DNA from 3 places in the Paenibacillus sp. FSL M7-0896 genome. Region 1 is predicted to be linked to each of the others. Evidence: riboswitches for the same ligand, from Rfam matches in the RefSeq annotation. Region 1 holds a riboswitch; each other region holds the start of a gene.
The links. A riboswitch is a leader RNA that binds a small molecule or an ion and turns the genes downstream of it on or off. The one in region 1 is predicted to bind thiamine pyrophosphate.

Region 1 (4,960 bases):
ATGAAGAGATATCGACCCGATGTATGCGAAAACAAACATGTCTTTCAAGGCACAGCTCCAGCATGAAAATGAGCAACGTGCCTAAAAACAGAATACAGCATCCTTCCGCTATATCCCGGTAATCGCCCGGTACTCCCGGTCCAGTATCGCATAAAAGTATTGGTTCACCCACTGGTCATTCCAGTGTATTTCTTCCCGGAATACGCCTTCGCGGGTCAGGCCCAAGCGTTCCAGCACCTTGATGGATGCGGTATTGTATTCATTGCACATAGCCACGACTCTATGGGCCTTCCATTCTTCAAAAGCAAGCTTCAAGGCCAGCTGCGCCGCCTCGGTGCCGTAGCCTTGCCCCCGGTATTCAGGGAACAGGCTGTAGCCCAACTCCCAGCTCTCGCGCTCTTTTACATACCAATGTATACTCAGTTCCCCTACAGGGGTTGCTTCGGGAGTGGCTAGCCTGATCAGGAATTGTCTATGCCAGTCGCTCTGGATTCGTTCCGCCACAGTCTTCCGGACTGCCTCCTTGTCGGTTGGAATCATATCCTCGAAGGGCCAGAGTGAAGCGCTCATTTCCAGATCTGTGATGAAATCGATATCGTCCGGGGTGACCGGAGATAAGGTGATTCTTGCATTCATTGTGCGATACCCTCCTGCTAGTATGATTTCGATACGATCTTGCCGTGGTTCCTCACAAAGTATAGGACATTCCCCTTAGCGGATATAGATAATATTCTTTTTGGAAACGTTCGTTCCTTACCGTACTACCGTTCCGATATAGGCACCGTTGAATGAAGATTGGCTGTTTGGGCGGCTGCCAAGTGTGGTAAGTAACATAACGTACAGTCAAGCAGGCACACTGCCTGATGCATAAACACCAGACCTTAAGCCATGCTAACATGATTAATCAACAATACTGTGGACAGCGAAAGGAGAATGGATTATGCCAGACACTAACAAACAACCTGTCAAAACTCTGCCCCCGCAGGTACAGGATCAGCGCCCGGGAATTGAGAGTGAGATGAACCCGCTCCCGGAGTTTGAGACACCGGCGTACAAGGCAGCAGGCAAGCTGCTGGGCAAGGCTGCGCTCATTACCGGAGGCGACAGCGGGATCGGGCGTGCGGTTGCCGTTCATTTTGCCAAGGAGGGCGCGGATGTGGTGATCTCCTACTTGAACGAGCATGAGGATGCGGAAGAGACCAAGCGCCAGGTTGAGCAGGAGGGCAGAACGTGTATTCTGATCGCCGGAGATATCGGGGACGAATGCTTCTGTCAGAGCTTGATACGTCAAACCGTTGAAGGACTCGGCAAGCTTGACATCCTGATTAACAATGCGGCGGAGCAGCATCCGCAGGACCATATTGAGGACATTACAGCGGAGCAGCTGGAGCGTACGTTCCGGACGAATATTTTCTCCATGTTCTACCTGACGAAGGCAGCTATGCCTCATCTTAAAAAAGGCGCTACGATCATTAACACGACCTCCATCACGGCGTATCGCGGCAGCCCGCAGCTGCTGGACTATTCGTCCACCAAAGGAGCCATTCTCAGCTTCACTCGTTCGCTGTCAATGAATCTGGCCGATAAGGGCATCCGCGTGAACGCAGTAGCGCCCGGACCGATCTGGACCCCGCTGATTCCGTCAACCTTTGACGCGAAGAAGGTCAGTGAGTTCGGCGGCACCCAGCCGATGAAGCGCCCGGGGCAGCCTGAAGAGCTGGCACCGGCGTATGTATACCTGGCCTCGGACGATTCCTCCTATGTGAGCGGACAGGTGATGCATGTGAACGGCGGTGAGGTTGTCAACGGATAATGGGTGCAGAATAAGATCTGGATGCAGATTCTTTAATCGGCATCTTCAGAAATCGTGTGCAACATATAAATTCTATTTTTAAAAAGCCTAACCGCTTGCCGGTAGGCTTTTTTTCAGCGCTTGTAACTATTACAATATAATTCCGTCTATTTAGATAATTTGATATGAATAGGGGATTGGGATGCTTAGAAAAAAAGGATTCATTCTATCTGCAGCGGGGATTTTAGTTTTTCTGGTAGTGTTCATTTATTTGACTCCTTTTGCAGGAAGACTTGTGGCAAATACAAGATTGGAAGGAAATGCAAAAAGCATTGGGATTAGAATTACACAGGAATCGCCGCCGCTACCCCTTGTTACTTCCGGGAAAACCCAAATTCCGGTTACCCAAGGCAGCTATTGCTGGGGAAAATTAGGATGTGCGGATTATGCAGGAGGACAATCCATGGTACAGGGGGTTACTCCCACTGCTATAGCCCCTGAGGGGGGGATCAATGTTGCTTTTACTTATAAACCGGCACCCGGCGGGTTAACCGTTCAGCAATTTGTCGATGATAAAGAAGTGCAAATTCCATTGAAGAACGGCTCTTTTAATGCTCCAAAAGAACAAGGCGTTTATTACTACGGCATATCAGCATTCTGGACATCCGAGGATGGTAAATTTTCAGAAGGGAGTTCATCCGTGGCTTTTGTAATTGAAGTAAAATCTACGAAAGAATAGCTCTAACAGGAATTATATGCTAATATACAAAAAGCAAGGCCAAACAATAGCATAGAACGATCACTAGGGGAGCCGCAAGGCTGAGACGGGCGTATCTGCTCGGACCCTTTGAACCTGATCTGGGTTATACCAGCGTAGGGAAGTGGAGAACGAATATTGCAGCGGGGGTATACGGCTAATACCGGTATTCCTGTTTCTATTCCAGACTGCTTCCTTATGGGGGCGGTCTTTTTTGTGTTTGGAGGTAGGGATCAGCGTAGTGCTGAGGAGAGGAAGGTGGACGTGTTGCACGAAATTCATGTCATCTCAGACGGACGGCTCCACCCTGAGAAGCTTGCGGAGCTGGCTGCGGCGGTACATCCCATGGTGGATTATATCCATCTCCGGGAAAAAGCCATGTCCGCCCGCGAACTGCTGGCGGCGGCGCAGCAGATGCTTCAGGCCGGGGTTCCGCCTTCGAAGCTGGTCATAAATGACCGGATCGATGTTGCCTTGGCCGCTGGGGCAGGCGGTGTACAGTTGGCCTGGCATAGCCTTCCGCCAGCCGCAGCACGCGGGCTTGCACCGGGCCTGCGGATCGGCAGATCGGTACACTCGCAGGAAGAGGCTGCGGAGGCTGGAAGGCAAGGAGCAGACTTCTGCCTCTACGGGCATGTTTTCCCGACAGCTTGCAAGTCGGGGCAGCAGGCACGGGGACTTGCGCAACTGGCCGAGGCTGTCCGCTGGAGCCGCATCCCGCTGATTGCGCTTGGAGGGATTACCCCGGGTAATGCCGGAGCGGTGCTGGCCCAAGGGGCGGCTGGCATTGCTGTCATGTCGGGGATCTGCGGAGCCCCGGACCCGGTGGCAGCGGCCATGGCGTACAGGGAAGCGGTCCACAGGGACAGGGCAGCGGAGCTGGCTGAAGCGCTGGATATGGCTCAAACACAGGGCACAGCAGGAGGTGAACAGGCATGAATGTGACCGTTAACGGAAAGAGGCAAAGAATCGAAGAGAGCTGCCGGACACTGGAGGATCTGCTCTCCCGGCCCGAGTGGGCCGGTAAGCTGGTGATTGTCGAACTGAATGGTGAGCTTGCTGGCAGAGAGGTTTACGGAGAGACACTGCTCAGTGAGGGGGACCGGGTGGAGCTGGTTCATTTTGTAGGCGGAGGCTGAACACGAAGACTTATCCCAGGAGGCGTTAACATGCAAGATCCATTGATGATTGGCGGAGTGACTCTAACCAGCAGACTGTTCATTGGTACCGGAAAATACAGCCGCAACACCCTCATTCCCGAGGTGATTACGCGATCAGGCTCACAGGTCATTACCGTTGCTCTGCGCCGGGTGGACCCGGAGAGCAGTGACAATATTGTCAGCCATATTCCTTCCCATATGACCTTACTGCCTAATACCTCCGGTGCGCGCACCGCAGAGGAAGCAGTACGGATTGCCCGGCTGGCGAGATCGGCGGGGCTGGGGAACTGGGTGAAGATTGAGGTCATCAACGACCAGAAATATTTGCTGCCGGATAATACCGAGACCATCCGGGCGACCGAGATCCTTGCAGCAGAGGGCTTCGTGGTGCTTCCGTATATGAGTCCTGACCTGTCCGCCGCCCTGCGGTTGAAAGCAGCGGGGGCTGCGGCCGTGATGCCGCTGGGAGCGCCGATCGGGTCCAACCGCGGACTGCAGACCAAGGAACTGATCCGGATTCTGATCTCCGAGACGAATCTGCCGGTGATCGTGGATGCCGGAATCGGCAGACCGTCCGAGGCGGCTGAGGCGATGGAGATGGGGGCCGCAGCGGTGCTGCTTAATACAGCGATTGCCACCGCCTCGGATCCGCTGCTGATGGCAGAAGCCTTCCGTGACGCGGTAGCCGCAGGGCGCAAGGCTTATCTCGCCGGACTGGGGCCTGTGGAAGAGACGGCGGCAGCCTCTTCACCGTTGACCGGGTTCTTGGCCTGACAGATGGAATAGGAAGGAGAGAACGGTTATGAGCTTTTATGAGACGATGACCCGGCTGGAGCAGCTTCCTTACGGGACGCTATGGAGCCGGTATACGGCAGAGGATGTGAAGCGTGCGCTTCGTGCAGAGCGGGTGGATGAAGAGGGGCTGATGGCACTGTTGTCACCGGCAGCGGAGCCTTATCTGGAGGAGATGGCGCAGAAGGCGCACCGCTTAACGCGTACGCATTTCGGCCATGTGATGCAACTGTTTACACCGATGTACCTGGCTGATTATTGCGTGAATCACTGCACGTATTGCAGCTTCAGTTCTATTTATGATTTTCCGCGCAAAAAACTGACGCTGGAGCAGGTCGCCCGGGAAGCGGAGACCATCGCAGCCACAGGCCTGCGCCACATTCTGATTCTGACCGGAGAATCCCGCAGGGACAGTCCGGCCGGTTATGTGAGGGACTGCGTGAATGTGCTGCGCCGCTA
Region 2 (4,960 bases), 960 kb from region 1:
TGTTCTTCGCCGCATTCGGCAGCTTGCGCAGTCCGATCAGCACAGCAATGATGCCAATCGGAATATTAATGAGGAAGATCCAGCGCCAGGAATGGTATTCAACCAGCCAGCCCGACAATACCGGACCTATAGCGGGTGCGAACAGGACGGGAATACCCATAATCCCCATGACAACTCCAACCTTACTTTTGGGGGCCAGTCTGTACACATAGGCCATCCCGACAGGGAGCACACAGCCACCGCCAAGTCCCTGAATGACCCGGAAAACAATCAGCCATTCGGCGCTGCTTGGTGTAGCGCACAGAATCGAGCCTATCGTAAACACAATTACCGCCGTCAGGAAGACCGTCTTGGCCCCGAACCGGTCAGACAGCCAGCCTGACAGCGGAATAACTGAAGCCTGAGCCAGCATATATCCGGTAACTACCCACTGCAGCGTATGCAGGTCCGTCTTGAAATCCACCACCAGCCTGGACAAGGCTACATTCATCGCCGTACTGTCCAGCACAACCATAAATACTCCGGCAATAATGGCCAGCAGCGGAACCAGAATGCTGGACAGCCGGAAATCGGCTTCCTGCTTCAAGGTCTGATCCATGTCTCTTCTCCTCCTGAGCTGTCCGCGTTCAACATTGACCTGCGGGCAGATTGTTCTATATAATGAGTGAACGGACAACTGTCCGTAAGTGCAATTCATAGTCTACGGACAATTGTCCGTTGTGTCAATTCTTTTATTTATTTTTCTGTAAATCGCTGATTTATTTCTGAAAGGGGTTCTCATGAAAAAGCCAGACACCGATGCTGCACAGCTCCCGCGCTCAGCTCCGCAAGCCAAAGAATCCGCTCCGCCCGAGTCCGCCGATCCTTATGTACAGCGGATTCTTGAAGCTGCCCGCCAGTTGTTCACCGAGAGCGGACTTGAGGCAGTCAGCATGTACAGCATTGCCAAGCGGGCAGGCATAGGACAAGGCTCCCTGTACCGCCGCTTCACGGACAAGGGTGAGATCTGTTCTGCACTGCTGAAGGGCAGCACAGATCAATTCCTGTCCGGGCTGGAGCAGCAGGTGGCTGCCAGTGCCGGTGAAGCTCCGGCTCTCGCTCAGCTGCAGAGCAGCATTGAGCAGATTGCCGATTTCATTGAGCAGTATGCTGAGCTGCTGAATATGATCAAAGCCGAGTTCACCGGTAAGAAGCAGCTGACCCAGTTTGAGCATCCTTTTTTTCAGCGGCTGGGGGTGATGATGACAGAGCTGCTGCAGCGTGCTGCGGAGGGCGATGAGATTATTGACATTGATCCTGCCTTTGCGGCCACGGCCTTAATCTCTGTCCTCAGCCCTGATCTGTACCTGTATGAGCAAAAGCGGCACCACTCCTCCAAGCTGGACATCTCCCGGGGCATCGTCACCTTGTTCGTGACCGGTCTGGCGAAGCGCTGACCGCCTGCTCTTTACAAGAGGGGAATTTGTGGTATATTAAGTAGCAATTACGAATTCAATAACACCTGTTAATTCACTAGGGGAGTCGGCCGACTGAGACGGAGCTTAAGCTTCGGACCCTTTGAACCTGATCTGGATCATACCAGCGGAGGGAAGTGGAGCAGAATGTATCAGTGGTTCCCGTCACAGGGCCGCAGCCGACTGTACCTTCCGCCCCATTCATTGCCTCCGGGAATGAATGGGGCTTTTTTGTGCTCCGCGCAGGTTCTACTTCAATCCGGGGAGGCTTGTACATAGTCTTATGATCAACATTAGCAATCTATCCTATGCTTTCGGGACCGGTTCGTCCCGGACACCCGTCTTCTCAGGGCTATCCATGAATGTGCAGCGCGGCGAATTCATTTCTGTCGTAGGCGGAAGCGGATGCGGCAAAAGCACCTTGTTCAAAATCATCGCCGGCCTGCTGGAGCCGGACAACGGCAGGATTACGCTGAACGGAGCCGAGTCCGCTACAGCAGCGAAGAGGCTGGGCAGTGTGGCCTACATGCCGCAGCAGGATCTTCTCCTGCCTTGGCGGACCGTAATGGACAATTGTCTGCTGCCTTGGGAACTCAAGCGCAGCCGTCCCAAAGCGGCCGCCGTGGCCGAGATTCGTACCCTGCTGCAACGCTTCGGCCTAGAGGGAACCGAAGGGGCTTATCCCCAGGAGCTGTCCGGCGGGATGCGCCAGCGCGTGGCGGTACTCCGCACCGTGGCGGCGGGGAATGACCTGCTGCTGCTCGATGAGCCGTTCGGGGCGCTCGATGCCATTACTAAGCGCTCACTGCAGCGCTGGCTGCTCGAGTTATGGGCGGAGCTGGACAAGACGGTGCTGTTCATCACCCATGATCTGGAGGAGGCTCTACTGCTCAGTGACAGAATCTATCTAATGACGGGCAGTGGCGGCGGCGGGATGCAGGAATTCCCAGCCGGTCTACCCCGTCCGCGCCATCACAGTCTGAACTATCTACCGCAGTTCGCCGCCCTGCGCCAGGAATTGGAGCTGAAGCTATATGAGAACCGCCGCTCCTAGAAGATTGCTCCAGCACTACGGTCCGGCTTCCCTGCTCGCCCTGCTGACGCTTGCCGGCTGGGAGACTGTAGCCCGGCTGGGCCTGGTTCCTCCCTTCATTCTTCCGGCTCCGTCTGCGGTCTGCAAGGCCTTGCTGGAGGAACGCCGCCTGTTATTCGGGGTGCATCTGCCGGCTACACTGCTTGAGGTACTCACGGGCTTCGCACTGTCTGTGGTCTGCGGCTGCCTGCTGGGAGTCGCCATGCACCTGTTCAGTCCGCTGGCCAAGGCGCTGTACCCGCTGCTGATCATCAGCCAGACGGTTCCGCTGATCGCGCTCTCTCCCCTGTTCATCATGTGGTTCGGCTACACCCTATGGAGTAAGGTCGCCGTTGTCTTCCTGACCGCTTTCTTCCCGGTGGTCATCGGCACCTATGACGGCTTGTCCAAGAACACGGACGCCTACCGGGAGCTGCTGCTGACATATGGCGCGAACCGTTGGCAGATTCTCGGGAAGGTGGGCGTTCCGCTGGCCCTGCCCTCTTTTTTCTCCGGACTGAAGCTGTCGGCTGTGTACTGTGTGATCGGTGCAACCATCGGGGAATGGCTTGGAGGCAGCCAGGGGCTGGGCTATTTCAGCCGCAGAATGGCAGGGAATCTCCAGAGTGCCAAGATGTTCGCCGCTGTTGTCTTGTTATCCGTGCTCGGTATCCTGCTGTTTCTGGCTGTCGCCGCACTGGAGAAGATTATTCTGAAGAAAAGAGGACGTTATTCATGACTACTATCCGCTATTTCCGTTATCTGCACCATGCGATTTCAAGGCCAACCGTTCTACTGTCTGCTCTGCTGCTCTGTATGCTGCCCGTCCTGGCAGGCTGCACCAATACGAACAGTCCGGCGGCCTCCGGCTCCCCGGCGGGGACTACAGCCACTTCTGAAGCTGGGACTGGAGCCGAAGGCGCAGTCCATAAGCTGACGATTATGCTTGACTGGTATCCCAATGCTGTCCACTCTTTTTTGTATGCGGCAGAGGCTGAAGGCTATTTCGCTGAGGAAGGTCTGGAGGTTGATATTCAGATGCCGGCCGATACCAATGATGCGCTGAAGCTTGTTGCTGCGGGAAAGGTGGATCTGGCACTCAGTTACCAGCCGCAGGTATTGATGGCACGGGGGGAGCAGATTCCGGTCAAGTCGATTGCTGCGCTGGTGCGCCACCCGCTGAATCATCTCATGGTAGCTGCAGACAGCGGCATTACCCGCCCGGGAGAGCTGTCCGGCAAGCAAGCCGGATATTCCTCCGTCCCGTTGTATGAAGCCATGCTGAACACGATGGTCAAAAGCGACGGCGGGGACCCTTCCTCCCTCAAGCTGGTGGATGTCGGCTATGAGCTGATCCCTGCTCTCTCCACCGGACGGGTGGATGGCATTATGGGCGGGTTCATCAACCATGAGCAGCTGATTCTGGAGCAGGAAGGCCATCCGGTCCGCTCTTTCAATCCTGTGGATTACGGGGTCCCGGATTATTATGAGCTGGTGCTGGTCGCCAGTGAGAAGGGACTGCAGGATTCACAGGGCTTTTATCACAAATTCGTGGATGCCATCAGAAAAGGCCAGCAGTATACTGCCGATCACCCGGATGAAGCGCTGAAGCTGCTGCTTACCCATCAGGAGGATACCGCACCGCTGGATGAAGCCATTGAGCAGCGCAGTCTGGAGATCCTGCTGCCGCTGATGGATGCCGGTTCCCAGCCCTTCGGCTATCAGGACAGCGCATCATGGGAGAAGGTGAACCAGTGGCTGAGCGAGAACGGTCTGCTGGCTGCCGAAGTGGATGTTAAGAATGCTTTTATTAATTTTTAATTACATCTTTCAGGAGGAATTCATATGTCTTATCTGTCAAAAGTACGCCAGGCGAACCCGCTGGTGCATAATATCACGAATATCGTAGTTGCTAACTTCACAGCTAATGGGCTGCTGGCCCTGGGAGCTTCGCCGTTCATGGCCGATGCCATTGAAGAAGTAGCGGATGTCGCCGCCATGTCCGGCGCGGTTGTGCTGAACATCGGTACACTGAATGAAGCTGCCATTGCTTCCATGATCGAAGCCGGAAAGGCTGCGAACCGCCACCATGTACCGCTCGTGCTTGATCCCGTTGGAGCCGGTGCTACCGCCTACCGCACGGATGTTACAGCTAAGCTGCTCAGTGAGCTACAGCTTACTGCGCTGCGCGGCAATGTGGCCGAGGTTGCCAATGTGGCCGGGGAGAGCTGGGCTAGCAAAGGCGTGGATGCCGGAGCAGGCGAGGGCGATGTAGTAGCTCTAGCCATTAAAGCAGCGCAGAAGCTGAACTGTGTCGTAATTATCACCGGCAAGGAAGACATCATCACAGATGGCAAGCGCACTTATATCGCCAGCAACGGGCATTCCATCCTGACCCGGGTAACCGGAACCGGCTGTCTGCTCAGTGCGGTGG
Region 3 (4,960 bases), 1.9 Mb from region 1:
ATGAGCCGGTGGATAAGCTGGCGGATGCCATCCGCCGCGTGATGGGCGGGGGCCGCGAGGTCTCGCCCGAGCTGGTCTTCGGCAGCCTGCGCGAAGAGAACCCGCTCTCGGACCGGGAGCGGGAGATTCTGAAGCTGGCTGCCGCAGGCCGCAGCGCCGGAGAGATCGCCGCGGCGCTCCACCTCTCCTATGGCACGGTCCGCAACTACATCTCGGAGATCCTCAGCAAGCTGGAGGTAAAAACACGGATTGAAGCGGTACGGCTGGCGGAGGACAAGGGCTGGATGTAGGGCAGCACGTGGTCCAAATGTAATCGAAAAACCGACCACAATGGGACTGGAGGCAGCACGTGGTCCAAATGTAATCGAAAAACCGACCACAATGGGACTGGGGGCAGCGCGTAGGCCAAATGTAATCGAAAAACCGACCATAATGGGACTGGGGGCAGCACGTGGTCCGAATATAATCGAAAAACCGACCACAATGGGACTGGAGGGGTAGCGTGGTCCAAATATAATCGAAAAAACGATCACATTAGGCTGGCGGGCACATAGCAAATAACCTCCCTACACGGGGAGGTTATACCGCCGGAGTGGTTACTTAGCTCTGGCTCTTCGCCTGCTCTTCGCGCATCCACTCTGAGAGCTGGCGCCGCATCCGGAGGAACTCCGGCGAATCGGCGATCTCTTCGCGGCGCGGACGCGGGAAGGGGACCTCCACGGTGTGGAGGACGGAGCCGGGACGCCCCGAGAAAACATAGATGCGGGTGGAGAGCAGCAGCGCCTCTTCAATGTTATGGGTGATGAACAGCACGGAACGGCGGTTCTCCTCCCACAGCTCCAGCAGCCAGCGCTGCATCTGCTCGCGGGTCAGCGCATCGAGCGCGCTGAACGGCTCGTCGAGCAGCATCAGCTCCTGCGGCGCGAGCATGGCCCGCAGGAAGGCGGCCCGCTGCTGCATGCCGCCGGACAGCATGTGCGGGTAGGCCCGCTCGAAGCCGCCGAGGCCGATCTTCGCCAGCCAGTGGCGCGCAGCCTCGCGGGCCTCCCGCTGCGGGGCGCCTTGCAGCTCGCCGCCAAGCAGGACGTTGTCCAGTGTGCTGCGCCACGGGAACAGCGCGGGCTGCTGCGGCATATAGCTGATCTTGCCGCGCTGCCCGGTCACCGGGATGCCATTCATGCGGACGGTTCCGGTATCCGGCAGCGTAAGGCCGCCGATGATATGGAACAGCGTGCTTTTGCCGCAGCCGGACGGGCCGACAATGGAGACGAATTCCTGCGGCTCCACGGTCAGGGAGACCTGATTCAGCACCTGTGTCTCCCGGCGGCGGTGCTTGAACGACTTGCTGATGCCGCTGACTTCGAGCGCAGGCGGCACACTCCGTGTTCCCAGGCGTCCGTCTCCGTCCGCCTTCTCCAGTTCAATCCTCGTAAGCTCAGACACTTCGCGTAACCTCCTTCAGTTAATTATAAGTACTTCCGTGTTGGGATATCCTCCCGTGGCATTAAGCTTCCTTGCGCGGCTTCCAGCGCACCAGCCATCTCTCCAGGAGGGCAATGAGCGCGAATAATACGAGACTCAGCAGCACGATAATGGCGATGGCCACGAACATCCGGTCCGCACGGTAAGAGGACTTCTGCAGCAGCATATAGTAGCCGATCCCTTTGTCGGCGCCGATCCACTCGGCGACCACTGCGCCCATCACCGCATAAGTGGCGGAGATTTTGAGCCCGGAGAACAGGGAGGGCAGCGAGCCGGGAAGCTCCAGCTTGGTGAAGATCTGCCACTTGCCTGCACCTGCCATCTTCATATAATTCAGCATTACCCGGTCGCTTTGCGTCAGCCCGCCCATGGTCGCAACAGCCACAGGGAAGAAGCAGACGAGGGTGATCAGGATGATTTTGGGCAGCAGGCCGAAGCCGAACCAGATAATCAGCAGCGGGGCAAGCGCAATGGAGGGCACATTCTGGCTGAGAATCAGCAGCGGATAGAGCGCTCGCTTGACCCAGGGCAGCAGATGCAGCAGCAAGGCGGTGAGCAGGCCGATGCCTGTGCCGACCGGGAAGCCGATCAGGGTCAGCCGCAGCGTGGCGGCGGTGTGCTCCCAGATCCCGGAGGCGTTATTCTTCGTCTCACGCGCGATATCCGCGGGGCTGGGCAGCTGGTAAGCCGGGATATCGAACAGCATGACCGATAGCTGCCATATCCCGACAAAAAAGAGGACCGCCACAAAGGGCGGCCACACTAGCTTCCAGGTGCTTCTCACGGCCGGTATTTCTCCGTCAGCTTCTCCATGCTGATGCCGCCCGGATTATGGGCGATCTTGATCTGTGAGATGACACTAGGACTGCCGGAAGCGACCAGCGCCTCATGCATATCACGCACAATATCCAGCAGCTCGGATAGCTCGCCTTCCATCGTAGTCTCCAGCGGATTCACCTGATGCTTCACGCCTGACTTTTGAATCACCTCTATAGCCTTGTCCACGTAAGGGATGGAATCCTCGTTGTTCGGTGTCTTGGGGATTACCTGAATGCTGAGCAGTGTATTAGCCATGATCAATCATCCTTTCAAGTTAAGTATAAGATTCCCGCCATGCGGGTTCATTATGATTCCGGCAAAAATTCATTCGTAAACGTACTCTCCGCATCCAGCGGCTTATCCAGCAGCTTCAGGCCGTACATCCAGTCGGCGTAATTCTTCCAGATCTCAAGCTTCTGCTCACCCCAGCGCGGGGCGTCGTCCTTGTATTTCGGGCTAAGCCATTTCTGACTGGCCAGCACCAGCTTGGGGTCCAGATCAGGTACAGCATCCGACAGTACCGTCGCGGCTTCTTCCGGGTTATCGATAGCGTACTGATAACCCTTGGACGTAGCCTTCAGGAAGGCCTTCACCACTTCAGGATGCTCGGCGATCTCCTTCTCGCTGGTGGTCAGCACCGGTGTGTAGTAATCCAGCTGCGGCGCATAATCCTTAAGATAGAGCATATCCAGCGGCTCCCCGCGCAGCTCGGCTTCCACCCCGGTCCAGGCATAGAAGATCCAGGCGAAGTCAATATCCCGCTTCACGGCTGTGAAAAAGTCCGCTTCGCCGATATTCACCAGCTTCACCTTGGAGACATCCCCGCCTTCGGGGTCCATGATGGCTTTCATGGCAGCCTGCTCCGCAGGGGAGCCCCAGCCTCCGTACGTTTTGCCTTCAAAATCCTTCGGCGTCTTAATATTGCGGTCCTTCGGAGCCGCAAAGCCCGAGGTATTATGCTGAATGATTGCAGCAATCGACACCAGCGGCACATCCTGCAGGCGGGCTAGGGTCAGCGCCTCCTGGGCGCTGATGCCGAACTGGGCTTCGCCGGAAGTGACCATAGTATCAGACCCGGCAGCGCCTGGCTGTACAATCTGTACGTCAAGACCTTCCTCCGCGTAATAGCCCAGCTCCTTAGCTGCATACAGGCCGGTATGATTCGTGTTCGGCGTCCAGTCCAGGGCAATCTTGACCGGAGTCAGCGCCTTAGGTGCATCTGTGGGTGCGACTGCGGTTGCATCAGGTGCAGCCGTACTGTTCCCGGCAGCAGGTGCGCTGGCCCCCGCATTGCCGCTGTTGTTCCCGCCGCCACATCCCGCGACTGTGAGAACCAGCATGGAACTGAGCAGCAGCATTACTGTTTTTTTGACTCCCATTTCTCTTTCTCTCTCCTTCCAGCAACCCCTGGTCTTCAGAGCTTACAGAAACCCTATTCCTGTACATCCTTAGAATCAAAAAAGCGTCCCGAAGATCGGGACGCCAGTTACTTGCGTGAGGGGAATTCAGCTTCAGTACCGCTTAAGGCACTGTGCCGAATGATGATTCCTACGCTGGCATTATCCAGATCAGGTATAAGGGTCAGTATCTTGTGGGATACAATCTCAGCCGGCCAATTCCAGCACCCCTGGTTCTATAAAGTTCACGGGTATTGCTATGTTCTTACGGTGTATTATAGACGGCAGCTTCGACATTGTCCACCCTCTGTGCCTTAATCCCTCGTATAATGCCGCTTCTTGCGGCGGCTGCGGATGCCGTTCCAGATCTCTCTCAGCGTTAAGCCGACACTGACGGTGATCCCCGAGAAGGTCAGGAACAGAGCCAGATACTCGAACGCGGAGTACTCCAGCATTTTGCTCCAGTCAATCTGGCCCTTCAGATCCTCGATGACCTGATTCATCCCGTAGATCCCGCTGATGACCGTAAATACGGTGAGCACCATCAGGAGCGTATCCCGCCGTTTGGCCTGGAATTTGTCCTGATACTGGAACAGGTCATTCAGGGTCATTTTCACCTCATCGAACAGCGCATCATTGCCATACACCTTACGCAGCTGAAAAAAAATCTCCCGCCCCTGCGACTGCGAAATCAGCTCCAGGAAGTAGAATTTGGCCGAGAATTTGTTGATCAGGAAGATCAGATTCTCGATCTCATCGTTGTCGTGGTTGATACGCAGCCGGGAGTGGAGGTTGGCGAGCTTCAGCAGCACGATTTTATGAAAAATACTCAGCAGCATTCCGTAATAATACTCTCCGTACATCTGGCTGATCAGGCCTGCGGCAATCTCCGGCTTCGCCCGGCTCACGCAGCAGAAGGTCTGCTCATTGGTCATATAGTAGGTGTCCGGCCCCCAGCGGCTATAGCAATGCTCCCGGGTGTACTGCTTGATATAATCCGGATCACTTGCACTCATGTAGGGGCTGCCGTCGATGGTCAGACCATCCACCTGAGAGGCACGGTAGAGCATTTCGACACTGATCTCTTCCTCGTCCTCAGGGAGATTAACGCCGTAGAAGGCCTGCACCAGCATTCGTTCATCGACGAAGAAGGGCAGGGTCTCGAAATAATTGCCATTCGTCTCCGCAGGATCGAGATACGGCTCCAGCCCGGCTGCCAGATGCCTGAACACGAAGTCCTCCACCCGGGCAAAAGACTTCTT

Region 2: it holds a riboswitch for thiamine pyrophosphate, as region 1 does, so the genes downstream of both, MKY12_RS12535 (ABC transporter ATP-binding protein) here and MKY12_RS08480 (thiamine phosphate synthase) in region 1, are expected to answer to the same signal.
Region 3: it holds a riboswitch for thiamine pyrophosphate, as region 1 does, so the genes downstream of both, MKY12_RS00515 (ABC transporter substrate-binding protein) here and MKY12_RS08480 (thiamine phosphate synthase) in region 1, are expected to answer to the same signal.

The regions. Positions count from the first base shown of each region.
Region 1 covers NZ_CP150250.1:2,015,712-2,020,671, forward strand. The annotation lists gene MKY12_RS08465 (GNAT family protein) at 109-636, opposite strand; gene MKY12_RS08470 (SDR family oxidoreductase) at 941-1,813, shown strand; gene MKY12_RS08475 (hypothetical protein) at 1,995-2,531, shown strand; TPP riboswitch at 2,587-2,689, shown strand; gene MKY12_RS08480 (thiamine phosphate synthase) at 2,808-3,488, shown strand; gene thiS (sulfur carrier protein ThiS) at 3,485-3,688, shown strand; gene MKY12_RS08490 (thiazole synthase) at 3,719-4,483, shown strand; gene thiH (2-iminoacetate synthase ThiH) at 4,512-4,960, shown strand, end outside.
Region 2 covers NZ_CP150250.1:2,976,335-2,981,294, reverse strand. The annotation lists gene MKY12_RS12545 (DHA2 family efflux MFS transporter permease subunit) at 1-598, opposite strand, end outside; gene MKY12_RS12540 (TetR/AcrR family transcriptional regulator) at 780-1,436, shown strand; TPP riboswitch at 1,505-1,607, shown strand; gene MKY12_RS12535 (ABC transporter ATP-binding protein) at 1,738-2,508, shown strand; gene MKY12_RS12530 (ABC transporter permease) at 2,489-3,265, shown strand; gene MKY12_RS12525 (ABC transporter substrate-binding protein) at 3,262-4,347, shown strand; gene thiM (hydroxyethylthiazole kinase) at 4,366-4,960, shown strand, end outside.
Region 3 covers NZ_CP150250.1:115,911-120,870, forward strand. The annotation lists gene MKY12_RS00490 (response regulator transcription factor) at 1-290, shown strand, start outside; gene MKY12_RS00495 (hypothetical protein) at 331-501, shown strand; gene MKY12_RS00500 (ABC transporter ATP-binding protein) at 601-1,425, opposite strand; gene MKY12_RS00505 (ABC transporter permease) at 1,505-2,266, opposite strand; gene MKY12_RS00510 (MTH1187 family thiamine-binding protein) at 2,263-2,556, opposite strand; gene MKY12_RS00515 (ABC transporter substrate-binding protein) at 2,607-3,680, opposite strand; TPP riboswitch at 3,830-3,940, opposite strand; gene MKY12_RS00520 (hypothetical protein) at 4,013-4,960, opposite strand, start outside.